Regions from separate parts of the Cytobacillus sp. Hz8 genome, predicted to be linked through region 2. Evidence: a T-box and tRNA genes for the amino acid it is inferred to sense, from the RefSeq annotation. Region 2 holds a T-box; the other holds one or more tRNA genes.
What was found. The T-box of region 2 lies ahead of tyrS (tyrosine--tRNA ligase). A T-box ahead of a tRNA ligase gene usually reads a tRNA of that ligase, here a tRNA-Tyr.

Region 1: it encodes a tRNA-Tyr, which carries the amino acid that the T-box ahead of tyrS (tyrosine--tRNA ligase) is inferred to sense. The anticodon was not compared.

Annotation. Positions count from the first base shown of each region.
Region 1 covers NZ_JBHKFI010000001.1:144-6,021, forward strand. The annotation lists rRNA gene rrf (5S ribosomal RNA) at 62-179, shown strand; tRNA gene ACE38V_RS00015 (tRNA-Glu) at 187-261, shown strand; tRNA gene ACE38V_RS00020 (tRNA-Val) at 330-405, shown strand; tRNA gene ACE38V_RS00025 (tRNA-Thr) at 439-514, shown strand; tRNA gene ACE38V_RS00030 (tRNA-Lys) at 533-608, shown strand; tRNA gene ACE38V_RS00035 (tRNA-Leu) at 626-710, shown strand; tRNA gene ACE38V_RS00040 (tRNA-Gly) at 719-793, shown strand; tRNA gene ACE38V_RS00045 (tRNA-Arg) at 824-900, shown strand; tRNA gene ACE38V_RS00050 (tRNA-Ala) at 936-1,011, shown strand; tRNA gene ACE38V_RS00055 (tRNA-Met) at 1,032-1,105, shown strand; tRNA gene ACE38V_RS00060 (tRNA-Ser) at 1,124-1,216, shown strand; tRNA gene ACE38V_RS00065 (tRNA-Phe) at 1,388-1,460, shown strand; tRNA gene ACE38V_RS00070 (tRNA-Tyr) at 1,473-1,556, shown strand; tRNA gene ACE38V_RS00075 (tRNA-His) at 1,593-1,668, shown strand; tRNA gene ACE38V_RS00080 (tRNA-Gly) at 1,712-1,782, shown strand; tRNA gene ACE38V_RS00085 (tRNA-Ile) at 1,791-1,864, shown strand; tRNA gene ACE38V_RS00090 (tRNA-Asn) at 2,086-2,160, shown strand; gene ACE38V_RS00095 (response regulator) at 2,657-3,049, shown strand; gene ACE38V_RS00100 (cyclic di-GMP-binding domain-containing protein, MshE-related) at 3,042-3,971, shown strand; gene ACE38V_RS00105 (cation diffusion facilitator family transporter) at 4,233-5,144, shown strand; gene ACE38V_RS00110 (hypothetical protein) at 5,540-5,878, opposite strand, start outside.
Region 2 covers NZ_JBHKFI010000009.1:67,369-87,283, forward strand. The annotation lists gene ACE38V_RS12645 (DNA translocase FtsK) at 1-777, shown strand, start outside; gene murC (UDP-N-acetylmuramate--L-alanine ligase) at 1,023-2,321, shown strand; gene ACE38V_RS12655 (aminopeptidase) at 2,387-3,502, opposite strand; gene ACE38V_RS12660 (DUF948 domain-containing protein) at 3,714-4,184, shown strand; gene ACE38V_RS12665 (YtxH domain-containing protein) at 4,203-4,646, shown strand; gene ytxJ (bacillithiol system redox-active protein YtxJ) at 4,685-5,023, shown strand; gene ACE38V_RS12675 (cell division protein FtsA) at 5,447-7,627, opposite strand; gene ACE38V_RS12680 (bifunctional 3-deoxy-7-phosphoheptulonate synthase/chorismate mutase) at 7,889-8,965, shown strand; gene ccpA (catabolite control protein A) at 9,175-10,173, shown strand; gene ACE38V_RS12690 (acetoin utilization protein AcuC) at 10,307-11,479, opposite strand; gene ACE38V_RS12695 (acetoin utilization AcuB family protein) at 11,476-12,123, opposite strand; gene ACE38V_RS12700 (N-acetyltransferase) at 12,286-12,918, opposite strand; gene acsA (acetate--CoA ligase) at 13,147-14,865, shown strand; gene ACE38V_RS12710 (transglycosylase domain-containing protein) at 15,076-17,922, opposite strand; T-box leader at 18,068-18,296, shown strand; partial or broken gene tyrS (tyrosine--tRNA ligase) at 18,348-19,600, shown strand; gene ACE38V_RS12720 (NfeD family membrane protein) at 19,784-19,915, shown strand, end outside.

The sequences.
Region 1 (5,878 bases), on a different contig from region 2:
TTCTTTCTTCTTCTTGAACATTATCTAGTTTTGAGAGAACAAACTCTCAAGTGAATACAAGTCTGGTGGCGATAGCGAGAAGGTCACACCCGTTCCCATACCGAACACGGAAGTTAAGCTTCTCAGCGCCGATGGTAGTTGGGGGCTCTCCCCCTGTGAGAGTAGGACGCCCGCCAGGCTAAAATTGGCCCCTTGGTCAAGCGGTTAAGACACCGCCCTTTCACGGCGGTAACACGGGTTCGAATCCCGTAGGGGTCACCATTTAAAGGAAGGCATGCTAAAAGCGCGACGTCCTGTCGCAACGCATGCACTAGCACGTCCTGTGCGTTGGAGGATTAGCTCAGCTGGGAGAGCATCTGCCTTACAAGCAGAGGGTCGGCGGTTCGAGCCCGTCATCCTCCACCATATAAAATATTGTTAATGTTTTTGTATTCAGATGCCGGTGTAGCTCAACTGGTAGAGCAACTGAATCGTAATCAGTAGGTTGGGGGTTCAAGTCCTCTCGCCGGCACCATATCAAATTATTTTTTAAGAGCCATTAGCTCAGTAGGTAGAGCATCTGACTTTTAATCAGAGGGTCGAAGGTTCGAGTCCTTCATGGCTCACCATTATACATTTCAAATACGCGGGTGTGGCGGAATTGGCAGACGCACCAGACTTAGGATCTGGCGCCGCAAGGCGTGGGGGTTCGACTCCCTTCACCCGCACCATTAAGCGCGCGGAAGTAGTTCAGTGGTAGAACATCACCTTGCCAAGGTGGGGGTCGCGGGTTCGAACCCCGTCTTCCGCTCCAGTTTTTAAATGATTAATTTAACTAAAATTTGCGCCCATAGCTCAATTGGATAGAGCGTCTGACTACGGATCAGAAGGTTGCGGGTTCGACTCCTACTGGGCGCGCCATTAAAAAAATATTTTTTTAGAAAATCTTTATTATTGGGGGCTTAGCTCAGCTGGGAGAGCGCCTGCTTTGCACGCAGGAGGTCAGCGGTTCGATCCCGCTAGTCTCCACCATTCATTATATTAATAAATATGGCGGCGTAGCTCAGCTGGCTAGAGCGTACGGTTCATACCCGTGAGGTCGGGGGTTCGATCCCCTCTGCCGCTACTATTATTATATATATTTGGAGGAATACCCAAGTCTGGCTGAAGGGATCGGTCTTGAAAACCGACAGGCGGGTTAAACCGCGCGGGGGTTCGAATCCCTCTTCCTCCGCCATCATATAATTTAACAATGCTTAATGGCTCAGTAGCTCCAGTCGGTAGAGCACGACCGAGTAAGCTGCGAAGCAAAGGCATCAGCACACAAAACGAAAGGCTTCTTGAATAAACTTCCTGAGTTTTGGGTGAAGGACGAAGTGGAATTAACTGTAGGTGAATATTTTTATATGGCTCAGTAGCTCAGTCGGTAGAGCAAAGGACTGAAAATCCTTGTGTCGGCGGTTCGATTCCGTCCTGAGCCATCTTTTTTATTTGGAGGGGTAGCGAAGTGGCTAAACGCGGCGGACTGTAAATCCGCTCCCTTGGGTTCGGCGGTTCGAATCCGTCCCCCTCCACCACTATTTGCTTCTGACTATGAGAGTTGGAAAATAATGGCGGTCGTGGCGAAGTGGTTAACGCATCGGATTGTGGCTCCGACACTCGTGGGTTCGATTCCCATCGATCGCCCCATTATATTTAAGAGCGAAAATCCTAATAGAATTGTCACTGTTCTGCGGGTGTAGTTTAGTGGTAAAACCACAGCCTTCCAAGCTGTTGTCGTGGGTTCGATTCCCATCACCCGCTTTCCATATGGGCCTATAGCTCAGCTGGTTAGAGCGCACGCCTGATAAGCGTGAGGTCGATGGTTCAAGTCCATTTAGGCCCATTTTCTTTTAGAAATACTTTGCTTTTTAGAAAATGATTATGTATAATTGTTTTTTGTGATATTTTGAAAGAGTATTCCGCAGTAGCTCAGTGGTAGAGCAACGAGCATCTCTCCAATGAATATACTTCGAGTTGTACTCATCGAGCCGCTACTTGGATAAGCTTCCTGAGATGAGGACATTCGGCAAAGCTTTCCGAGTTTTAGGAACGAAAACTTATTATTCCGCAGTAGCTCAGTGGTAGAGCATTCGGCTGTTAACCGAACGGTCGTAGGTTCGAATCCTACCTGCGGAGCCATTTTATTAAAAAGATAAAACCAAGCTTTCGTTATTTTTGATTAGCTTGTTTTTTTGATTTAATTAAATTCCTCGATATTCTTGAATACTTTGACTAATTCTTCCTGTGCCATAGCAATGAGTACAGGTTTTTTTAATTATAAGATATTTTTTTATATAACCTACTCCATTACACTTATAGCATAATCCAATTATTTTCATTGTTATTCATCTCCTCCAAAACAAACTCATTAACAGTATGAATTAGAAAAGGAATTATTATACAAAAAATAGAAAAGGATCAAATGAATGTTTTAGGCCAAAAGACTTTAATATTCTCCAAAAATCGACAAAAAGCAGGAATATTCTTCGATTATAAAAAGGATTTTGGCCCTCTAATCTCGAAATTTAATGAATAAGGAATTCCAACCTAAAATCCTTATTATTTCATTCTTTGATGTTGTCATTGTTCCAGATTGCGTATGAAAAGTTCATTATCTGTTAGGAGTTGAGCATCTATGGAGAATAATTTAAAAGTGATTATCTGTGATGATTCCATGCTAATTCGGAAAAAGTTTATTGGCCTCTTAGAAAAATGTAAGTGTAAAGAGATTTTAGAAGCAGTTAATGGTCAAGTAGTGATTGAATTAGTTAAGGAACATCGTCCGGATCTTGTTTTCTTGGATATTGTTATGCCTGATAAGGATGGAATGGAAGCCTTGAAGGAAATTATGGAATTTGATTCAAATATCAAGGTTGTGATGGCCTCATCAGCCGGAACAAAGGATCACTTAAAGAGATCTTTACAGCTTGGAGCATATGATTTTATACAGAAGCCAGTCTCTCTCGATGCTGTTGCAAGCATCATTGAAAAGATATTAAAAGAAAGAGAGGAGACTGCACATGTTTAGTCAATATTTTGGTCATTATCTATTAAACAGTGGATTAATAACAGCCGAGCAGCTTAAAGAAGCTTTAGAGAAGCAAGGGACCACTCATGTCAAAATTGGTGTCATGGCTGTTGATGAAGGTTATATGACTGCCTCGCAGGTTGAAGAGGTTCATGAAAAGCAAAGACAAATGGATAAACGCTTTGGCGAGATCGCAGTTGAATTGGGGTATTTGACGGATGAACAAGTAAATCAAATGCTATCTGCGCAAAAGCAGGATCATTTATTATTAGCTCAGGCACTTGTTGATCAAGGTTTCATGACTATTGAACAATATTCGAGTGCACTTTCTGATTATAAAGTCAAACACAGTTTAACAGATGATAAATTTGAAGCAATCAAAAGTGGGGATATTGAAGCACTGGTTGAGAATTCTATTAATATAATGGATTTAGGAAATAAGGACTATATTATTCAATACATCTCCTTGTTTGCTAAAAATATAATTCGTTTTATAGATAATCAAGTTTACTTAGAAGTGCATGGATTAGATCAACCATTTAATTATGATTGGGTTGTTCATCAAGATATAGTAGGAGAAAAGACTCTTTATACTGCAATAGCGGCTAATGAAGATGTATTTCTTGAAATTGCTTCTGCATATGCAGAAGAACAATTAACTGAAATAGATGAGCTGGCAAAGGCATCCGTCAGTGAGTTTTTGAATTTACATAATGGTATCTTCCTTGTCAATATGTCGAATCAAGGATGTGAGTTAGAAATGAAGCCGCAACAGGTGACTCATCATTCAGAGATTCAAGGTGAAGCAACGAGTTATATTCTAAAAGTGCAAACAACAAAGGGAACTTTTTCTTTGCTTCTTTCCCAAAATCTTGAGAAAATCCATATTCATTCAATAGATGATTCTCAAGCTTTCGCTTAAATCCATAGGAAATGTGAAAATCGAGTTGTTTTAAAAGCGTTGTTGAATTTATTTCAGCAACGCTTTTCTTTTTTTCTTAAATCACATGAAAGGTACTCATTCAATGGGAAAAATAGCGGTAAAAATAATTGGGGATTTTTTGTTGATTTTTGCATGACGTTGTAGCATAATTTGAATATGAACATATACTCATATAGAACTGTTATAAAAGACAATGATGATTTAAAGGATAAAGTATGAGAGGGAAAGGAGAGAATTAAGATGGGTCATGATCATAATCACGAACATCATCATCATAGTCCTGTAAATTATGGGTTTGCATTTGGATTTGGGATTATATTAAATATTTTATTTATTATTGTTGAAGTGGTCTATGGTATCGTAGGAGATTCTTTAGCATTGCTGGCTGATGCTGGTCATAATTTAAGTGATGTATTAGGATTATTAATTGCATGGATTGCTGTATGGTTAGGAAAGAAAGCTCCCACTTCAAAGCGGACATATGGATTTAAGAAGAGTTCTATCCTAGCCGCATTATTTAATGCTGTTTTTCTACTAGTAGCTATTGGGGCAATAGCTTGGGAAGCCATTCAAAGGTTTTCATCTCCTTCTCCGGTTGAAGGAGGAATCATTATATCCGTAGCTTTGGTTGGTATCGTCATTAATTCGATTACCGCTTTGTTATTTATGAAAGGGAGTAAAGATGATCTAAATATTCGAGGCGCCTTTTTACATATGGTTGCCGACGCAGTCGTTTCATTGGGAGTTGTGATTTCAGGTTTTATTGTACTCTGGACAGGGTGGAATTGGATGGATCCTTTAATGAGCTTAGTCATTGTGATTGTGATATTTATTGGAACGTGGGGATTATTACGTGAATCCATTAATTTATCTTTAGACGCTGTTCCAAATGGTATTGATGTTAATCAAATTCAGCAGTACCTGAAAGATATCCCTACTGTGGTAGACGTTCATGATTTACATGTTTGGGGAATGAGTACGACGGAGCCGGCTTTAACGGTCCATCTTATTCGTTCAGACATTACTGATAATGATGTTCTCCTTCAAAAAATAAGTATGGAGCTACATGATCGTTTTGGAATTGAACATACCACAATCCAAATTGAGAAGGGGACTTATGATTGCTTACAGGCTCCGATCGGTTCAATTTAAACTAAAATAGATTTAATTATAAAGTGAAACTTCCATCAGTGGGGGTTTTCGACGCACAGGACGTGAAGTGTGCAGACTTATGTGTTGACGTCGCGCTTTTAGTCTGCCATTCATCCCCCACTTGATGGTTAGCCACGCAGAGCCTGATTGATTTTTCTAAGGGCTGAAGCCCAAAGAAAAATCTTATTTCACTTATCACGCTCAAGGGACGCCACATCCTGTGGCTTCGCCTGACTAGGACCTTAATCCCTCGTCGGACCTTTATGGACAGTTGATCTCCCACTTATCTTCTTCGTATTCTCAGAATCTTGAAGGGGAGTCAAAATGTCCGTTAAGAGTGGGATAAAATAGACCACAGCAATTTTATATCCTGTGGTCTATTTATTATTTATTTCTTAATGTTGGTTTGAAGACTGCGGCGTTGGAGCAATCCCATCAAGAATTTTTTTCATTTCCTCGTGAAATTGATTGTGGTCAATATCTAGATCATCTACGATATCATGTAGAGATTGACCTTGTTTTTTCAATTTGACAATCTCTTCTAAATCTTTGCCACTCAGTTTAGAAATGGCAGCACCGGCAACAAGGAATCGAAGTGAGATGTCATCCTTGATGTAAGCCTGAAATTGCTCAGGTTGCTTATTTGTATATTTAGCTAATGATTGAACAATAGCTTCTTTGTTTTTTACAAAAAATTGGCAGTTCATTTGTCTCATTCTCTTAAATTCTTCTAA
Region 2 (19,915 bases):
TGGGCAGTTGATGAAATGGAGCGACGTTATGAATTATTTGCTCATACAGGGGTAAGGGATATTACAAGGTTCAATGAGCTTGCAGAAAATCATCAACGATATGCAGATAAATTACCTTATATTGTGATTATTATTGATGAGCTTGCTGATCTGATGATGATGTCCCCAGCAGATGTGGAAGAAGCTATTTGCCGTATTGCTCAAAAAGCAAGAGCTTGTGGCATTCATTTAATCATAGCTACACAAAGACCATCTGTGGACGTCATTACAGGTTTAATTAAGGCCAATGTGCCAACTAGAATTGCCTTTTCTGTATCATCTCAGATTGATTCAAGAACGATCATCGATATCGGAGGAGCTGAAAAGCTTCTCGGACGAGGGGATATGCTCTTCCTTGAAAATGGAACCTCAAAGCCGGTAAGGCTTCAAGGTACCTTTGTCTCAGATACAGAGATTGATGATGTGGTTCAACATGTTCGGGAACAGCAAGAACCGGATTATTTATTCCATCAGGAAGAGTTAATCAAAAAGGCGCAAATTACTGAGGAAGAAGATGAATTGTTTTATGAAGCATGTGAATTTGTAGTTGACCAAGGAGGTGCTTCAACATCCGGTATCCAACGCCGATTTAAAATTGGATATAATCGAGCAGCACGATTGATTGACATGATGGAGCAACAGGGATTTATATCCGAAGCGCGAGGAAGTAAACCAAGGGATGTTCTTATTACAGAAGCGGAATTAGAATCGATTCAAGATTCTAATGCAATGTTTTAATCTATGGGTATTCTTGCCTGTATAAATCAAATAATAATTGTAGGATATTTGTGAATTTGCATGAAAATGTAATTTTATTATAAGACTTATACAAAAATCGATACATAGTATTTATTATTTATTATGGTATAATGTCTTAATATGATGAATGCTAGTTTGAGTGTTGATATATTCTGTTGTATGAGCAAATATAGTGAAATGTCATATACTGTTTTACAGATAGACGCAATTGGGAGGTTCTTTATATGACTATTTACCATTTTGTGGGGATTAAAGGTTCTGGAATGAGTGCCTTAGCACAAGTTTTGCATGATATGCATTTTGTAGTACAAGGGTCTGATATTGAAAAGCACTTCTTTACTCAAGTAGCCCTTGAACAAGCAGGAATAAAGATCCTTCCCTTTCAAAAGGAAAATATAAAACCTGGAATGGTCATTATTGCGGGAAATGCTTTTCCAGATACTCATGAGGAAATAGTGGAAGCAGTAAGGCTTGGCCTTCCCGTCATTCGATATCATCGCTTTTTAGGTGACTTTTTGCAAAACTTTACTAGTGTTGCGATAACTGGGGCACATGGAAAAACGTCGACAACGGGGCTTCTAGCTCATGTAATGGGCGGTGCGAAGCCTACTTCTTTCTTAATAGGAGATGGAACCGGTAAGGGAGAGAAAGACGCACATTATTTTGTATTTGAGGCGTGTGAATATAGAAGGCATTTTCTATCCTATTTTCCAGATTATGCAATCATGACGAATATTGATTTTGATCATCCTGATTATTTTGCCAATATTGAAGATGTGTTCTCTGCTTTTCAGGAATTGGCATTACAAGTGAAAAAGGGAATTATTGCATGTGGGGATAATGAGCAGCTTCAAAAAATTCAGGCAAAGGTTCCTGTTCTTTTTTATGGATTTGGCGAAGAAAATGATTTTCAAGCAAGAAATGTGGTCAAATCGACAGAGGGTACAACCTTTGATGTTTTTGTACGCAATACATTTTTTGAAAGCTTTTCAATCCCTTTCTTTGGCAATCATAATGTTTTAAATGCCCTTGCTGTTATTGCCCTTTGCCATTATGAAGGGATTAGTGCTGAAATCGTAAAAAGCCATTTAATGACCTTCCAAGGGGTTAAAAGAAGATTTACGGAAAAACACGTTGGAAATCAAATTTTAATTGATGATTATGCTCATCATCCAACTGAAATCCGGGCTACTTTAGATGCCATAGGACAAAAATATCCGGATAAAAGAGTTGTTGCTGTATTTCAGCCACATACTTTTACAAGGACGCAGACATTTTTACAAGATTTTGCGGATAGCTTAAATTTGGCGGATCAAGTCTTTTTATGTGAAATCTTTGGTTCTGTAAGAGAGAATCACGGCAAGCTGACGATCACTGATTTGCAGGCTAAAATTCCTAATTCTGTTGTAATTACAGAAGATGGAACGAAAATCTTGAGGAATTACGATAATAGCGTTATTGTGTTTATGGGTGCAGGGGATATTCAAAAATTCCAAGAAGCTTATGAAAAACAAGTACAATAAAATAAAAGGCCAGCCTCAGCAGAATGAGGCTGGCCTTTTAGTAAGGATAAGGGTAGAAGCGCGGGTTATTTTAAATTTTCTGGATTTAGTGATTCTAGTTCAGAAATGACAAATCGTCCGTCCTTTCTAATTAGCACGTCATCGAAGTAAATTTCGCCACCACCATACTCTGGTCTTTGAATATTGACCAAATCCCAATGGATATTGGAGTGATTTCCATTAAAGGCATCATCGTAGCATTGACCTGGTGTAAAGTGGAAACTTCCATCGATTTTTTCATCAAAAAGAATGTCCTGCATTGGTTGTTGAATAAATGGGTTTACTCCAATGGCGAATTCACCAACATACCGTGCCCCTTCATCCGTATCAAAAACTTTGTTGACACGCTCTGTATCATTAGCGGTTGCTTCGACAATTTTTCCGTTCTTAAACGTTAGTTTTACATGTTCAAATGTAAATCCTTGATATGGAGAAGGGGTATTATAAGTTACGACACCGTTAACGGAGTCCTTTACAGGGGCTGTATAAACCTCTCCATCTGGAATATTCATTTGTCCAGAGCATTTAATAGCAGGAATATCTTTAATAGAGAAGGTTAAATCTGTCCCTGGACCAGTAAGACGGACCTTATCCGTTTTATTCATTAAGGTGACAAGATTGTCCATCGCCTTATCCATTTTGCTATAATCTAAATTACATACTTTAAAGTAAAAATCTTCGAATCCCTCTGTGCTCATTTTGGCCAATTGTGCCATAGAAGAGGTAGGATAACGAAGGACTACCCATTTTGTTTTTGGAACACGAATGTTAGTATGGACTTTTTTCCCAATGGTGCTGCCATGGATTTTCATTTTATCATCGGGCACATCTGCTTGTTCATTAATGTTATTTCCTGAACGAAGACCTATGTATGCATCCATATGACTCATTACATTTGCTTCAAAATCAGCTATCATGTTAAAGTGTTCATCACTAGCACCCATGAGGAGCTCACGATCGACTTGATTGTCTTTAATGGATACAAATGGATAACCTCCTGCGGCATAAGCCTCTTTCACTAATGCCGTTACCAATTCCTTTTGCAGCCCAAAATTCTCGATGAGTACTTTCTCACCTTTTTGAAGACGAATAGAATAATTAATTAGATTCTTTGCCAGTATTTCAATTCGAGGGTCTCTCATTCTAAATCTCTCCTATACATTTTTAGACATTTACGTTTCTATTGTAACCTAAATTAAGAAAATTGTTGAATGATTGAATCAATTCATTTTTATGATAATATTTTCTTAAGGGCTTCCATTCTAGAAAACATGGTTTGGAATGACTTGAACAAAAGAAATATAAAATAGAACTTATACAAAAAAATTGTTGACCATTCGGAGGTGCCTTAGCTTGATTATTATTCTTTATTTAAGTGTTGCAATCATCGCCATTGCTTTCGTTATTCTTGTTATCTTTGTTTCGAAAACGTTAAAATCATTACAGGGAACATTAGAAAGTGTATCTGAAACATTGGGAGGACTTGAAAAGCAGCTTGATGGTGTTACACGCGAGACTACTGAACTGCTACATAAGACCAATGATGTTGTTCTTGACATCCAACAAAAATCTGAAAGCCTTAATACGGTTTTTGATGCTGTAAAAGATGTAGGAACAACCATAAAAGGGTTTAATCACTCGCTTCAAAATGTTACGAATACTGTAGAAAAGCAGTTGGAGCAAAATAAGGAAAAGGTGACTCAAGTCGTTCAATGGAGTAATATTTTTCTTGAATTAAAAGATAAATGGAAATCTCGAAAACAACAAACAATAGAGCATGAACAGGAAGAGCACAAACGGTTAAGGAATCAAGCCAATATGTAATATAATGGAGGAGATTTTATGTCAAATTCTGAACGAAAAAAACAGGCTAAGGACGTTGAAAATCAAAGCTCAAAGGGTTTTGTTTTAGGTGCACTTATTGGAGGCGTTATTGGTGCCGGAGTCGCTCTATTTTTGGCACCAAAGGCCGGGAAGGAGCTTAGGAGAACAGTGAGTTCAGAAGTTTCATCCCTTAAGGAAAAAACGGGACAACTTCGTGAGACTGCTGTAACAAGGGGTACAGAATTGGTGGAAACGGCAAAGAAGAAATCACAATCCATATCCGAAACGGTTTCGAAGCAATCCACAGATTTTATCAATAAAATCAAGCGTAATGAGGTAGTCGAGGACAACTTAGAGGAACAGGCTGACATGACAAAAAATCAACAAAATGATCAAATTCAGCAAATGCTCGATGAAACAAAAAAGGCATTTGATGAGACTGAGCGCCAGTTGAATCATTAATTATTGAGCATGAGTTTATTTTCAAGGGGGAATTTGGGATGAAGCAAATTAAGACAATTGATCAATTTGAAGAGCTATGCAAGGAAGGAGAGCATTTTTTCTTCCTCAAGCATTCATTAACCTGTCCAATTAGTCAGGCGGCGTATGAAGCCTATCAACGATTTTCGACTGAAGCAAGTGATATCGCCTTTTATTATTTAACCGTTCAGGAATCTCGACCATTATCTAATTACATTGCTGAAAAATATCATATTAAACATGAATCACCACAGGCATTTTTATTTATCAATGAAGTGCCAGCTTGGAATGCCTCTCATTGGAAAATTACAAATGAAGCTTTGAAAAATGCTTTAGAGGGGTCTGAAAAAAAGGGATAAACAATTATTAGAATATGACATTTATCCCACTCTTAACGGACATTTTGACTCCCACTTCAAGATTCTGAGAATACGAAGAAGATAAGTGGGAGATCAACTGTCCGTAAAGGTCCGATGAGGGATTAAGGTCCTAGTCAGGCGAAGCCACAGGACGTGGCGTTATGAGCGTGATAAGTGAAATAAGATTTTTCTTTGGGCTTCAGCCCTTAGAAAAATCAATCAGGCTTTGCGTGACTAACCATCAGTGGGGGATGAATGGCAGACTAAAAGCGCGACGTCAATCGCAACGTCTGCACACTTCACGTCCTGTGCGTCGAAAACCACCACTGATGGAAGTTTCACTTTATCCAAAAAAATGGGGCTATTGCTTCGTTCTACAGCATCTATTTCTTATGCTGAAATGAAGCAATAGCCCTCTTTGTTTTATTTTTTGATTCCTGAATATTGATTTTGTTGTTGTGCTGGCCATCGGATTTCAAGCTTATCACCAGGGGCTAATTTCTCATGAAATCCAGATTGCTTATTATTTTTTAATAATTGAAATTTGCCATTGGCATTCTTGGGTATTTCAAATTTCACCTGGTTAAATACATCTTGAAAGATAAATGGTTCGATTTTTTTTGTATGCAATGTTATATGATCACCATCATGCACAAGATCTTTCTCCGTCAGAATTGTTTCGCCTTTTGTAATTTCAGCCAGTCGTTTTTCTAGTAACATTTCCTTTCCGTTAAAATAAATTGGAATGGAGTGAGAAAGGATAATTTGTTTATAAGCTGCTAGTTCTCGAATTGTTGGATTTTTCTTGCCTTCGACAACCAATTCATCTAGATGTTCAAAGTTACTTTGGAGCTTTACCTCGATTCCATTTCGAAATAACTTCCCTGAAAATGCAGGAATAAACGTTTCCTTGTCATTGATTCGAATTCGAAAAGGTCTTAGCTCTAATAGCCAGTCTTTAAGATTCAATGATTTTAGCAATGCCTCAATGGTATCTGGCATATGCACTTGAATGATGTCCCTATCTTCAATTTCATAATCATTGCTTACTTCTTTTCCGTTACAGCTAATTGTGGCCGTAATGGTGTACTCAATCTCATTAATCGTTATCGATTTTGTGGGAATTTCATCTATCAGGTCTTTAATTTTTAGGGCAGCCTTTTTTCCATCTTCCCCTTTTTCAACGATTAATTGATCCCCATTTTTAATTTCATCATCTAATGAAGAACGGGTTCCATTTTTTCGAATAAGAGGGGGATGTCCATGTTCCCCAGGAATTGTAATGGTTTGGTTATTGACGGTTACAATGCTGGCGAATCCTGGCTTTCCATATAATTTATTCATTTTAATTCCAGCTGCGAGAAGACCATCTCCAACCGTTAATTTTTTCACTTCAAATAGCCGAACAGGCTGTTCGTTCACATAGACTGTCATATATTGTACGGGTGATTTTTTGGCAGCAATTGCAATCCCTATAGGAGTAACAAGCTCAGGACCTTTCGTGATGTGACTTGATATCGTTAAGGAGGAAATGGCGTCTATTCCACGAATGGCCACACGATTTTCTGGTAAAGCTAATTTTTCCGCAATTCGACTAGGCAACTCTGGAGTGAGACTTCCTCCACCGACAAGCATAACGGCCTTTGGAGATTTATGATTATTTAATCTCAAAATTTCATCACAAATGGAGGCAGCCAATCGATCGATCGTTAACGAAATTTCTGCTACGACATCCTCCCTTGGAATTTCCGCCTCAAATCCAAGAATATCGGTAACCGTAATGATTTCATCTGTTAATAATTCCCGTTTTGCTTTTTCGGCTAATGGAAAGTCCAAAAGATACTGGTCACTAATGGCTTCTGTTATTTCATCACCAGCTATCGGTACCATCCCATATGCGATCACTGTTCCCATATCTGTGAGGGCAATATCAGATGTTCCTGCCCCAATATCAATCAAGGCAACATTCAATCTTCGCATTGATGGGGGAATTAAAACATTTATGGCTGCAATTGGTTCTAAGGTTAATGCTTCCATTTCCAAATCGGACCGATGGAGAGCAGCAATCAAGGATTCTACCACAACCTTTGGCAAAAAGGTTGCAATGATTTCAACGGATGCTTCATCACCCTGTTGATCAATCAAGCTTCCAATTTCTTGATCGTCGAGTCGATAATAAAGAACAGAGTACCCAACACAGTAATAATAATGGCTGCTTTCTGCTTCATGTTTTTCAGCAACCGTTGATTGAGCTAGCTGTACGGCACTTAATTCAAGATGAAGGATATCTTGTTTTTGCATCATCGGTTTCCCTTTAATACTGACGGTAACTTTTGCTTTTTCTGTTTTTAATGCTCGACCAGCCGCTGCAACACTAACTGATTTTAATGGACCATGATTTTTTTCTAAATCTTGTTTAATCTCAGTAATCACTCGAGAAACAGCAAGAACATCGTGAATTTGACCATCTAGCATTGCTCGCTCTGAATGTTCCTTAGCAAGGATATCGACAACGTGATATTGTGAGTTCTCTTCTTCAAGAATAATTCCCACAACAGATCGTGTTCCTATATCAAGCGCAAATAATTTCTTTTTATCGGGCAAACTGATCCACCTTCTTTAATAGGACTAGGGATTTTGACATCAAAACGCTTTAGCGCTTAAAAGCGTTTAATGATTGAAGTAAATTATTCGTGACATTATTAATTAATTCATATATAATAACTCTAATTCTATAGAAAAATGTATCACATTTTTAGTGGCCGTAAAAGAATAATAGGAGGAAATGATTGCTATCCTAGGTTTATACTACTTTTTCCGATATTAGATTGACGGCTATAATTTAATCGAAAGGATTGGGAGAAAATGAGTAATGTTGAACTTGATCAACTACGAAATCGAGTGGAAGAAATAAATTTAGAGTTGCTACGCCTAATTAATGAGAGAGCAGTACTCGTTCAGGAAATTGGTCGTGTGAAGGAAGCTTCAGGTGTCAATCGATATGATCCGGTTCGCGAGCGTCAAATGTTAAATTCAATCAAAGAGAATAATGATGGTCCATTTGAAAATTCTACAATTGAACATCTTTTCAAAGAAATTTTTAAAGCAGGTTTAGAATTGCAAGAAGACGATCATCGCAAGGCGCTTTTAGTTTCACGTAAGAAAAAACCGGAAGACACTATCGTTTCTATTAAAGGGGTTCAAGTGGGTGATGGCACACAACACTTGATTTTCGGACCGTGTGCCGTTGAGTCATATGATCAAGTTGCCGCTGTAGCATCGGCAGTTAAGGCAAAAGGATTAAAGCTTTTACGAGGTGGCGCATTTAAGCCAAGAACCTCTCCGTACGATTTCCAAGGACTTGGTTTGGAAGGCTTAAAAATTCTGAAAAGAATTGCAGACGATTTTGATTTAGGAGTCATCAGTGAAATTGTAAGTCCTAATGATATCGAAACAGCCGTTGATTATATTGATGTCATTCAAATTGGTGCAAGAAATATGCAAAACTTTGAGCTTTTAAAGGCAGCTGGTCAAGTCAATAAGCCCATTCTTTTGAAACGCGGCTTAGCAGCAACAATTGAGGAATTCATCAATGCAGCTGAATATATTATGTCTCAGGGCAATGGTCAAATAATGCTTTGTGAACGTGGAATACGGACCTATGAGCGTGCGACACGAAATACTTTAGATATCTCTGCAGTTCCAATTTTAAAACAAGAAACTCATTTACCAGTACTAGTGGATGTAACCCATTCAACTGGAAGAAGAGATTTATTATTACCATGTGCGAAAGCTGCTCTTGCGATTGGTGCTGACGGAGTCATGGCAGAAGTTCATCCCGATCCAGCAGTTGCTCTATCGGATTCTGCCCAACAGATGGATTTAAATCAATTTGAAGAATTCTATGCAGCTCTTCAAGAATCTCGTTTATTAAGAGTTTAATGATTGTTTTATTACCTTCTACTGAAAAGTAGAAGGTTTTTTTTTTACTTTTTTGTTAAAATAGTACGGATATCATTGCAGGATAAACAATTGTACGATATGATTAGTCATCAATATCTGTTTTTTTTACATTATAGGAGTAGACTATACATACTTGAAGTAAAATAAGGAAAAAGTGAGAGCGTTTTTAATAGTGAGGAGTGTTTAAATTGAATATAACCATATATGATGTGGCAAGAGAGGCAAATGTTTCGATGGCAACTGTTTCCAGAGTTGTAAATGGAAATCCGAATGTAAAGCCAGCTACAAGAAAGAAAGTAATGGAAGTAATTGAAAGATTAGGATATCGTCCAAATGCAGTAGCTAGAGGCCTAGCTAGTAAAAAAACAACAACAGTGGGTGTCATTATTCCCGATATCTCTAATCCATTCTTTGCTGAGCTTGCTAGGGGGATTGAAGATATTGCAACCATGTATAAGTACAATATTATTTTAAGCAATTCTGATCAAAATAAAGATAAAGAATTACATTTGCTTAATAATATGCTTAGCAAACAGGTGGACGGTATTGTATTTATGGGCGGAAATATCACTGATGAGCATGTAGCTGAATTTGAAAAATCTCCGGCTCCAATTGTACTTGCCGGTTCGATTGAAGAATCGAAGAAGATTCCTTCTGTCAATATTGATTATGAACAAGCTGCCTATGATGTGACAAATGAATTCATCAATAAGGGAGAAAAGAAGATTGCTTTTGTGACGGGTCCTCTGCATGAGCCAATTAATTTAGAAAAGAAATTAAAAGGATATAAACGGGCATTAGAAGATCATGATATCGAATATCGCGAAGAATACGTGTTTGAAGGCGATTATACGTATGATTCAGGTATTGAAGCTATTGAGTATCTAATCAGTTTAGAAGAAAGACCAACCGCGATTTATGTAGGTTCTGATGAAATGGCATTAGGGGTCGTTCATGGAGCAGAAGATAAGGGATATCATATACCGCAGGACTTTGAAGTCATTAGCTCAGATAATACTCGGTTATCACTCATGGTTCGTCCTCAGTTAACAACGGTTGTTCAACCTTTATATGATATTGGTGCTGTTGCCATGAGACTATTAACGAAATATATGAATAAGGAAAAAGTTGAAAATCATACGGTTGTGCTGCCGCATCGAATTGAATATCGTAGTTCAACAATGTAATTAAGATAAAAATAGGAATAAAAAAGGCTGCCAGTGTACTGCACCCCAAAAGTTAGAGTAAAATCTAACTTTTGGGGGTCACCTCACATTTTGATCAGCCTTTTTTCTATGATGTTTGATCAAGTGAATGATGTTATAGGGATTCGGCTTTTGTTTTTTTCCTGATGGGGTAAAGAGCTTTGCTTACGGTTAAAGCATTTTTCTCTGATATCTCTCTTTTTCGGGGGATTTCTGGATATAAATCCTCTGGATCATCCCAATATCGGGGAAGTTCGACTGGTGCTTTTGAATGCCATTTTTGAATCCATTCAAGCGGCAAATGTCCATAACAATTTGAGTTTTCTGTCATCTCCATCCAAATAAGGGCCCATGCACGAGGGACCACTTTCCAAATATCGTAACCACCGCCACCCACTGCTACCCAGCGGCCTTCACAATATTGATGTGCGATTTCATGGGCTAATCGAGGAATCTCTCGATAAATTTTCATCGTGGCTGATAGATGGGTTAAAGGATCGAGATAGTGAGAATCGGCTCCATTTTGGGTCAAGATAATATCTGGTTTAAAAAACTCGGCCACCTCTCTAAAGGAGGTGCGATAGGCATCTAGCCATGACTCGTCTTCTGTAAAGGCATCAACGGGGATATTAAAGGAATAGCCATAGCCTTTTCCTTGTCCGCGTTCATTGACATTTCCTGTTCCAGGAAATAAATAACGCCCAGTTTCATGTATGGAAAGGGTACATGCATTGGGATCATCATAAAATGACCATTGAACTCCATCTCCATGATGAGCATCGGTATCTATATACAAGACGCGTGCTTGATATTTTTCCTGTATATATTTAATCGCAACAGAGCTGTCATTGTAGACACAAAATCCTGATGCTTTTCCGCGAAATCCATGGTGTAGCCCTCCACCAAGATTGATCGCATGATCGGCTTTTCCTGTCATGACATAGTCAACAGCGGTTAATGTTCCTCCGACAAGAAGAGAGCTTGCTTCATGCATATTAGGAAATATGGGAGTATCTTCTGTGCCAAGTCCATAATTTTCGGCACTTGTTTCATTTAATAGACCATGCCCAGCCATTCGAACTGCATTTACATAACTTGGATCATGGTTTAATTGTAGCTCTTCCTCAGAAGCTTGGCGAGGAGGAATGATCTGATGTTCATTTATTGCTCCAAGACTTTTCAATAAATCCAATGTAAGTTTTAAGCGAATTTGATCAAAGGGATGATTGTTTCCAAAGTTGTAATTAAGCTGGTCTTCTGAGAAAACAAAAACAGCGTTTTGCTTCATAAGGTTATCCCCGGTAAATTTGGCCATAAAACATGGTGACCCGCCTTTTTTAAATCTTCTATTAAACTTACTGGATTCATTGTTTGAACTCGAATGACGATGATTTTATCATTTTCATCGTGCTTGTCTGGGTAAACGAGGATACTAAGCACATTGGCTTTCTTTTTATTGATAATGGAAAAAATATCAGAAAGAACTCCCATTTTATGCGGTACTTTGATCTCGATTTGGGAACCGGGTTGATTTGCACCGGTCAATTCTATTAGTGTATGAAGCAGGTCCGCTTCGGTTACGATTCCAACCAATTTTTTATCATTAATTATTGGAACACAGCTGATTCGATTTTCATAGAAAACGGATGCTATTTCTTCAACGAAATCCAATGGGTGTCCTGTAATGAGGTTGGTTTTCATGATTTCTTCTATTGGCCTTTTTAATTCATCTTTGTGCTCTTCTAGATGGAAAATTGATGGAGTGGCATCGCGAATATCAGTATCTGTAACGATACCGACAATGTGATGATCAGAATCAACGACTGGAAAATGTCGAATGGCTTTCTGCTTCATTAATTGTAAAGCATCTTTAATCGTGTTTCTTGGCGATAATGTGGTTAGTTTCGTTTGCATGATTTCCTCCACAATCATCCTTAATTCCCCCTTAATTTACATTGCAAATTTGATGATAAAATTAGTAAACTATTTGTTTCACTTCTTAAAATAGAGTTTAAGTTGCGAAGAATTTTCTCCTCATATACTTAATTATTGATTGAAGTAGAGGGCTAATTCATTTGAGGTAATTTAACATGACTAATACATAAATCGATTCATAAAGCGAAGAGCATCAAATTTTTGAATCGAATCATTGGAAATTCGTTTTCCAATTTTGGCCATAAGACAATTAGCGGGGTGGGAGCTAATTTCCGGATCGTCTGTTGCGTACCATTGAAGACCTCCGGCATTCATCATTTTCTCCATCACTTTTCGATATTCCCATACATTTAAACCAGTCCCTTTTAAATCCCAATGCCAATAGTACTCTGTTGTAATAATGATATAATCCTCCATGGCATCATCCATCATGGAGACAATTAAAAGATTTTTCCCAACAGCACATCCTCGAAAATCTGGGATCACTTCAATGGCACCTAATTCTATTAAGTCATCCACATTGCCTTCAGACCAACGTTCAAGTGGATCGGGGTAAAGGTATGTGACATAGCCAACAACAATGTCACCTAATCTAGCAATGATGATTCTTCCTTCTGGAAGTCCCGCGATTTCAACTAAAGCTTTATGCTGTTGTGCTGGTTGGCGAAATGCGATTAAGCCTTCGTGAAACTTAAGGCCAGCTAACACTTCAGGTTGAACAGGACCTTCAATTATTAGATCTCCATGTGGAGTTTGCAGCTTTTTGGCATTATAGGTTTTTATGTGTTCCATTCATTCACCACCTAATTTTATACAATTAGAATATTAGTTATATTATACATAAAAAAAACAATAAGAAAGCCTTTTCATTTAATTTTTTGTTATATTCGGAAATGTTTTGTGACATTTTTAAAATCTTAAAAATATTTTAATATTTTTTTGGAAGAATATTTAAAAAATTGAAAATATAGTTTATAATATTAAGAGTGAATACAACGTCAAAAAGGGGGATATGTGTATATGAAATTGGAAGCGCTACCAGTTGTTAAAGGGGATTACAACTTAGTTAACTATGAGGAAACGTATAAGAATCATGATTGGAAAGACACCGAGAAAAATTTCTCATGGCATAGCACAGGTCTAGTGAATTTGGCTTACGAAGCAATCGATCGCCACACGGAAACGTACAGAAAAAATAAGATTGCTTTATACTATCGTGATGATCATAGAAATGAAAAGTATACTTTTAAGGAAATGAAAGAGCTATCAAATAAAGCAGGAAATGTGCTGAAGGCATATGGAGACGTCGAAAAAGGGGATCGCGTTTTTATTTTTATGCCTAGATCACCTGAATTATATTTTACTGTACTTGGAGCAATCAAAATTGGAGCAATTGTTGGACCATTGTTTGAGGCTTTTATGGAGGGGGCGGTGCGAGATAGATTAGAGGATAGTGAGGCAAAGGTATTAGTAACAACCCCTGAGCTTCTTAATCGTGTTCCTTACAATGAATTGCCTGCCTTAAAGCGTATTTTTGTTATTGGAGAATCTATTGAAGAAGATGGAATTTTAATAGATTTTAATAGAAAATTTGCAGAAGCAAGTAAAGACCTGTCCATTGAATGGGTTGAACGTACTGATGGATTAATTCTTCATTATACATCGGGATCAACCGGAAAACCAAAGGGAGTCCTTCATGTTCATAATGCTATGATTCAGCATTATCAAACAGCAAAATGGGTTCTAGATTTGAAGGATGATGATGTATATTGGTGCACAGCAGATCCAGGCTGGGTAACGGGTACATCCTATGGTATCTTTGGTCCTTGGCTAACGGGAACTTCAAATGTTATTGTTGGTGGACGTTTCAGCCCTGATGTTTGGTATAAAATGATTGAAGATTTTGGTGTAACAGTTTGGTATAGTGCGCCAACAGCTTTTCGTATGCTAATGGGGGCGGGGGATGAAGTCATTAAAAAATATGATTTAAGCACTCTTCGCCATATATTAAGTGTTGGGGAACCTTTAAACCCAGAGGTTGTTCGCTGGGGAGTGAAGGTATTTAATAAACGAATTCATGATAATTGGTGGATGACAGAAACAGGTGCTCAGTTGATTTCCAATTATCCATGTATGGAAATTAAGCCAGGTTCAATGGGAAAACCGATTCCAGGAGTTCAAGCAGCTATTGTGGATGACCAGGGAAATGAATTGCCACCATATCGCATGGGGAATCTTGCAATCAAAAAGGGTTGGCCATCTATGATGTATACAATTTGGAATAACCCGCAAAAATACGAATCTTACTTCTTGCCAGGGGATTGGTATGTATCCGGCGACTCAGCTTATATGGATGAGAATGGATATTTCTGGTTCCAAGGAAGAATTGATGACGTAATTATGACCTCTGGTGAACGTGTAGGTCCGTTTGAGGTGGAAAGTAAGCTTGTCGAACATCCAGCTATTGCTGAGGCAGGGGTCATCGGAAAACCAGATCCGGTGCGTGGCGAAATTATTAAAGCTTTTGTTGCATTACGTGAAGGCTTTGAGCCAACTGATGAATTAAAAGAGGAAATTCGTAATTTTGTTAAGAAAGGTCTTGCGGCACATGCTGCTCCACGTGAAATTGATTTCCGTGAAAAGCTGCCAAAAACAAGAAGTGGGAAAATTATGCGCCGTGTTCTAAAGGCATGGGAGTTGGATTTACCAACAGGTGATTTATCAACGATGGAAGACTAATAGCAATCATTCAAAAAGTGCCCAAAAGTTAAGCTTTTGGGCACTTTTTTAGTTATTTAATACATAATCGAGATGCAATTTATCAAAGATTCAATGCAATTCATCCTTTTTGCCAAATTGTTTTGGTAGCTGAAAGTAAAAAAGCGGGTTCCAAAATATCGTATATAACGATTTTTTGGAACCGGCTTAAATTTGTTTATCAGACTTCCATTAATTTTCGTCTTGTTTAGATTCATCTTTACTTGGATTCGACTCATTTTGATTCTTGCTTGGAGTCTTACCGGAGGTTGGTTTTTTCTCTGGTGTTTGATTCTTGTTTGTTACTTGTGTTTTACCAACTTGGACGATTCTTGATGGAGCTGATTCATTTCCAGCAATATCTACTGCGGTCACATAATAGCTTCCATTACCTACATGATAGCGAAGAGACGAGCCAGCTTTAATACTTGTCACCTTTTTCGTCCCACCACTGGCAGAATAAACATGATAACCAATAATATCACTCTCAGAATTCTTTGACCAGGATATCGTATTTCCAGATACTGCAACATTTACGGCCGATGGCGTCTTGCCATTTTCATTTAATTTGTCACCAGCTATTAGCATATTGGACCAGTTTCCGTCTTTTGGGAGATATTGATTAATATTTATATTACTACCTAATAATTTCTTAATATAATCTGGATTCAACATAATACCAGTTTCTACAAATTCACTTGGGGTAGAATCTAGTGCTAAATATTTTTTGCCGCCAATGATGACATATTTTCCTTCCCCAAAGCCTCCATCTTCCCCTTGTGAAGGCGGGAATTTAGCATTAAACAAGTCCGTCGTGACTAATCCTGCTTTGGCGCAGGCATCTGTTGGTGTTTGCCCTGTTAAACCACAAATCGATCTGCGAACAATTCCGCCCGGCATCTTAAACGTTTCTTGTGGATCGACAAGGTTTGGAGCAACGTCATAAGCAGCATTCATTAAGTCTGCCCATAAATAGATATTCCGAACCCCATAAGTTAGTCCTTTATAGTATTGCTCTAATGGGGAAGGCGTATCATATCCTGTCCAGACTCCAAATGATACATTAGGGTTGACAGCAACAAACCAGGAATCTTTATAATCTTGTCCGGTACCTGTTTTTCCAGCCCAATCAGACGAGAATTTTAGTCGTCCATTTAAGGATGCTGCTGTTCCACTACTGATAACATCACGCATCATATCCAGTGTTAAATACGCTGTTTGCGGACTAAAGACATTGACCTTTTTCACTTTATGTTTATAGATGGTTTTTCCTGATTTATCAACAATTTTGTCAATTAAATAGGCGTCGATAAATTGTCCTGCATTTGCAAATGTTCCAAATGCATTTACATTTTCCTCTACTGTTACCCCATTGGTTAAGCCACCAAGTGCTAAAGAACGAGTCGTGTAGTCTGCTTCTGTTAGGGAAGTGAATCCCATTTTTTTCAAATATTCTGCAGGACGCTGATTTAGAATATCAACATATGCCTTCACAGCAGGAACATTGTATGACTTTGCCAGTGCTTCCCTTGCCGTTACTAACCCATGATAGCCACCGCCATAGTTATGTGGCCAAGGCGCGCTGCTAGCTGGGTTTAAGCTAAGTGGGATATCCGGTAAAATGGAGCCTGGTGAAAGCTTTCCAAATTCAAATGAAGGGCCATAGACTAGTAAAGGCTTCATTGTAGAGCCATTTGACCTTTTGGCACTCATCGCATGGTTGAGCTGCTCACGATCAAAATCTCTACCACCGACAAAGCTGAGAATCTTTCCTGTTTTGTTTTCAATTAGAATAGCGCCGGTTTCAACAGGTTCTTTCACCACTTTTTCTTTTCCGGTTTCCGGATCTTTTATAGTACGAGAAATATCACTTCCGTAATATGGATAATTATCTTTCACCTTTTGCATCTGATCGTAGATTTTTTTATTAATCGTTGAATGAATCTCATATCCATTTTGACGAAGATTGCGATCGGCTAAGGTTGAATATTCTTCATATAAATCGTCATCATTTTTTAAATCTTCTTCTTCATAACCATCTTTTTTTGCTAGAATGGTTGTTAATATGTCAACTGCCTGTTTTTCGATTTCCGCTGTGAGCCAAGGATATTTTACTTGTGGGGTATTACTAGGGTTAATGAAATCCTTTGTTATGTCGTAGCTAACAGCCTTTTGGTAGTCATTCTCGTTGATATATCCATTATCTAGCATTCTTTTTAATACGGTTTTCATTCTAGATAAGCCAGGTTCGAGATTATTCTTTAATTTCCCTTCATTTGTATATGGAGTATAACCGAAGGGACTCTGCGGCAGCCCGGCGATGAAGGCGGATTGTGGTAGTGTAAGCTTACTAGCATCAACACCAAAAATGCCCTTTGCAGCAGATTGTACTCCAGCAATATTTCTTCCCGACGAGTTTCGCCCAAATGTCGAAACATTTAAATATGCCTCTAAGATTTCGTTTTTATCAAAGAATCTTTCTAATCGTAAAGCTAATAAAATTTCCTTTGCTTTTCTTTCAAATGATACTTCATTTGTTAAAATTTGATTTTTAATGAGCTGCTGTGTTAAGGTGCTCCCGCCAGATTGGACCGATGAATTACTAACCTCTTGAAAGAGGGCACGGAAAATTGCCTTCGGAACAACCCCATTATGCTGGTAAAAGTATTCATCCTCCGTTGCGACGACAGCATCTTTTAAATAACTCGACACTTTGTCAATCTTCACTTCTTCACGGTCTAAATCAGTGCGCAGGTTTCCTAAATACACATTATTGGAAAAGTATAATTTTGAGGTTTCTTCATAGTTGTATATATCCTTTTTCATACTTTCGTAGGAGCGAATGGGTTCTTTTTTTACAAGAGAGGCAAAATAGCCTGCCCCAACTCCTCCAGCGAAGGCACCGCCGATTAAAATAACAATTAAGAAAATGAGGACTAAATTCCAAATCACTTGAATAGAAATATTGGCTCTTTTAATTGTTTTTTTATTTGTGAGAGTCGACTTAATTTTATCAATCCAATTTGACTTTTCTTTCATTCATATCAAACCCCCTAAAATCTTATCTATTATAGCATAATCAAACATAAAGTAAGACTTACATTCAAGATTTCTTGAATTTTCTAAGTAGATATTTGACAGATAAAGGCAATTATGGTAAAAATAATTTTAACAATTTGAATACCATTTGGCTATGATGGGAAACCAGTAGTCCTTCTATCCTTGTTTAAGAAAGCTGACGGGCGCTGTAAGTCAGTACATATAGAAGAATGAATTACCTCCCTGAGCTTTCACTCGCGAATCTGTTGATCAGTAGTAGCGGTGTACGGTTGAACCGTTATCGTTTTTTTAAGTGGAGGATTTTGTTTCCTCAAGTTGGGTGGTACCGCGATTTTTAAATAATCGTCCCTTCGATTTAATTCGAAGGGCTTTTTTATTTGGAAAAAATTGAAGGAGGATACATCATGAATTTATTAGAAGACTTACAGTGGCGTGGGATTTTATATCAGCAAACCGATGAAGAAGGATTAAAGGAATTATTAGCTAAAGAGAAATTTTCTTTATATTGTGGTATGGATCCAACTGGTGATAGTATGCATATTGGTCATCTATTGCCATTTCTAACTTTAAAGAGATTTCAAAATGCAGGGCATCGTCCGATTGTACTTGTGGGTGGAGCCACTGGTTTAATTGGTGATCCGAAGGCCACGGAAGAAAGAACTCTTCAAACGATTGAAACAGTCCAAAAAAATGTTGAATGTTTAACCAAACAGTTAAAAACTATATTTGATTTTGAGGGTGAAAACGGGGCTGCTTTAGTGAATAACTATGATTGGACCTCGCAAATGAATATGATTACTTTCCTAAGAGATTATGGAAAGCATATTGGGATTAACTATATGCTGGCAAAGGATACGATCGCGACTCGGTTAGAAACGGGAATTTCTTTTACTGAGTTTACTTACACTATCATGCAAGGAATGGATTTCAAACATTTATTTGAGAAGTATGGTTGTCGTTTGCAGATAGGCGGAAGTGACCAGTGGGGAAATATTACAACAGGACTTGAGTTAATTCGCAAAATGATTCCAGACGCTTCAAAGGCATTTGGACTTACGATTCCTTTAGTTACGCAGACGGAACTAAATTTGGAAAGACAGAAAGTGGAGCTGTTTGGTTAGATCCAGAAAAGACTTCTCCATATGAATTCTATCAATTTTGGATTAATACAGCTGATGCAGATGTCATCAAGTATTTAAAATACTTTACTTTCTTATCCAAGGAGGAAATCGAAGCTTTAGAGGTAGCAGTGAAAGAAGAAGCCCATTTGAGAAAAGCACAGAAGGCGCTCGCTGAAGAAATGACGAAGATGATCCATGGTGAAAATGCACTAGCCCAAGCCATTAAAATATCAACTGCTCTCTTTAGTGGAGATGTGAAAAATTTAACGGCAGCGGAAATTAAGCAAGGCTTTAAAGATGTACCTTCCTATGAGCATGTATCAGGCGAGGAGATTGGAATTGTTGATTTGCTAGTGGCAGCTAAAATATCTCCATCCAAACGCCAAGCCCGTGAGGATGTCACGAATGGAGCGGTTTCTGTGAATGGTGAGCGCATCATGGAACTGGAATATGTTATTAACAGCAAAGATCGAGTCGAAGATCAATTTACGATTATTCGACGCGGAAAGAAGAAGTACTTCTTAATTAAGTATTAAATAAAGAATATTGATTATTTATCAAGGCAGGCCAAGTTAAAAGGTCTGCTGTTTTTTTGGCTGAATTCAAGATTTTTAATGCTTATGTCAATAAATGAATCCTTTTCTATTTTTCCACGTATTAGAAATTAGGAAATTAAGGAATATTTTGGATAGAAAAGTCTGGATAGGAGGTGAGATATATTGTTTCAAACATCAATCGAAATATTTTATTTTTCCGTTCTTGTGATTTCAGGAATCATAACCCTACTATATGTCTTATTTGGGGATATTTTAGGTGGAGCTTTAGAGGTTGCTGGATTTTTAAATCCAACA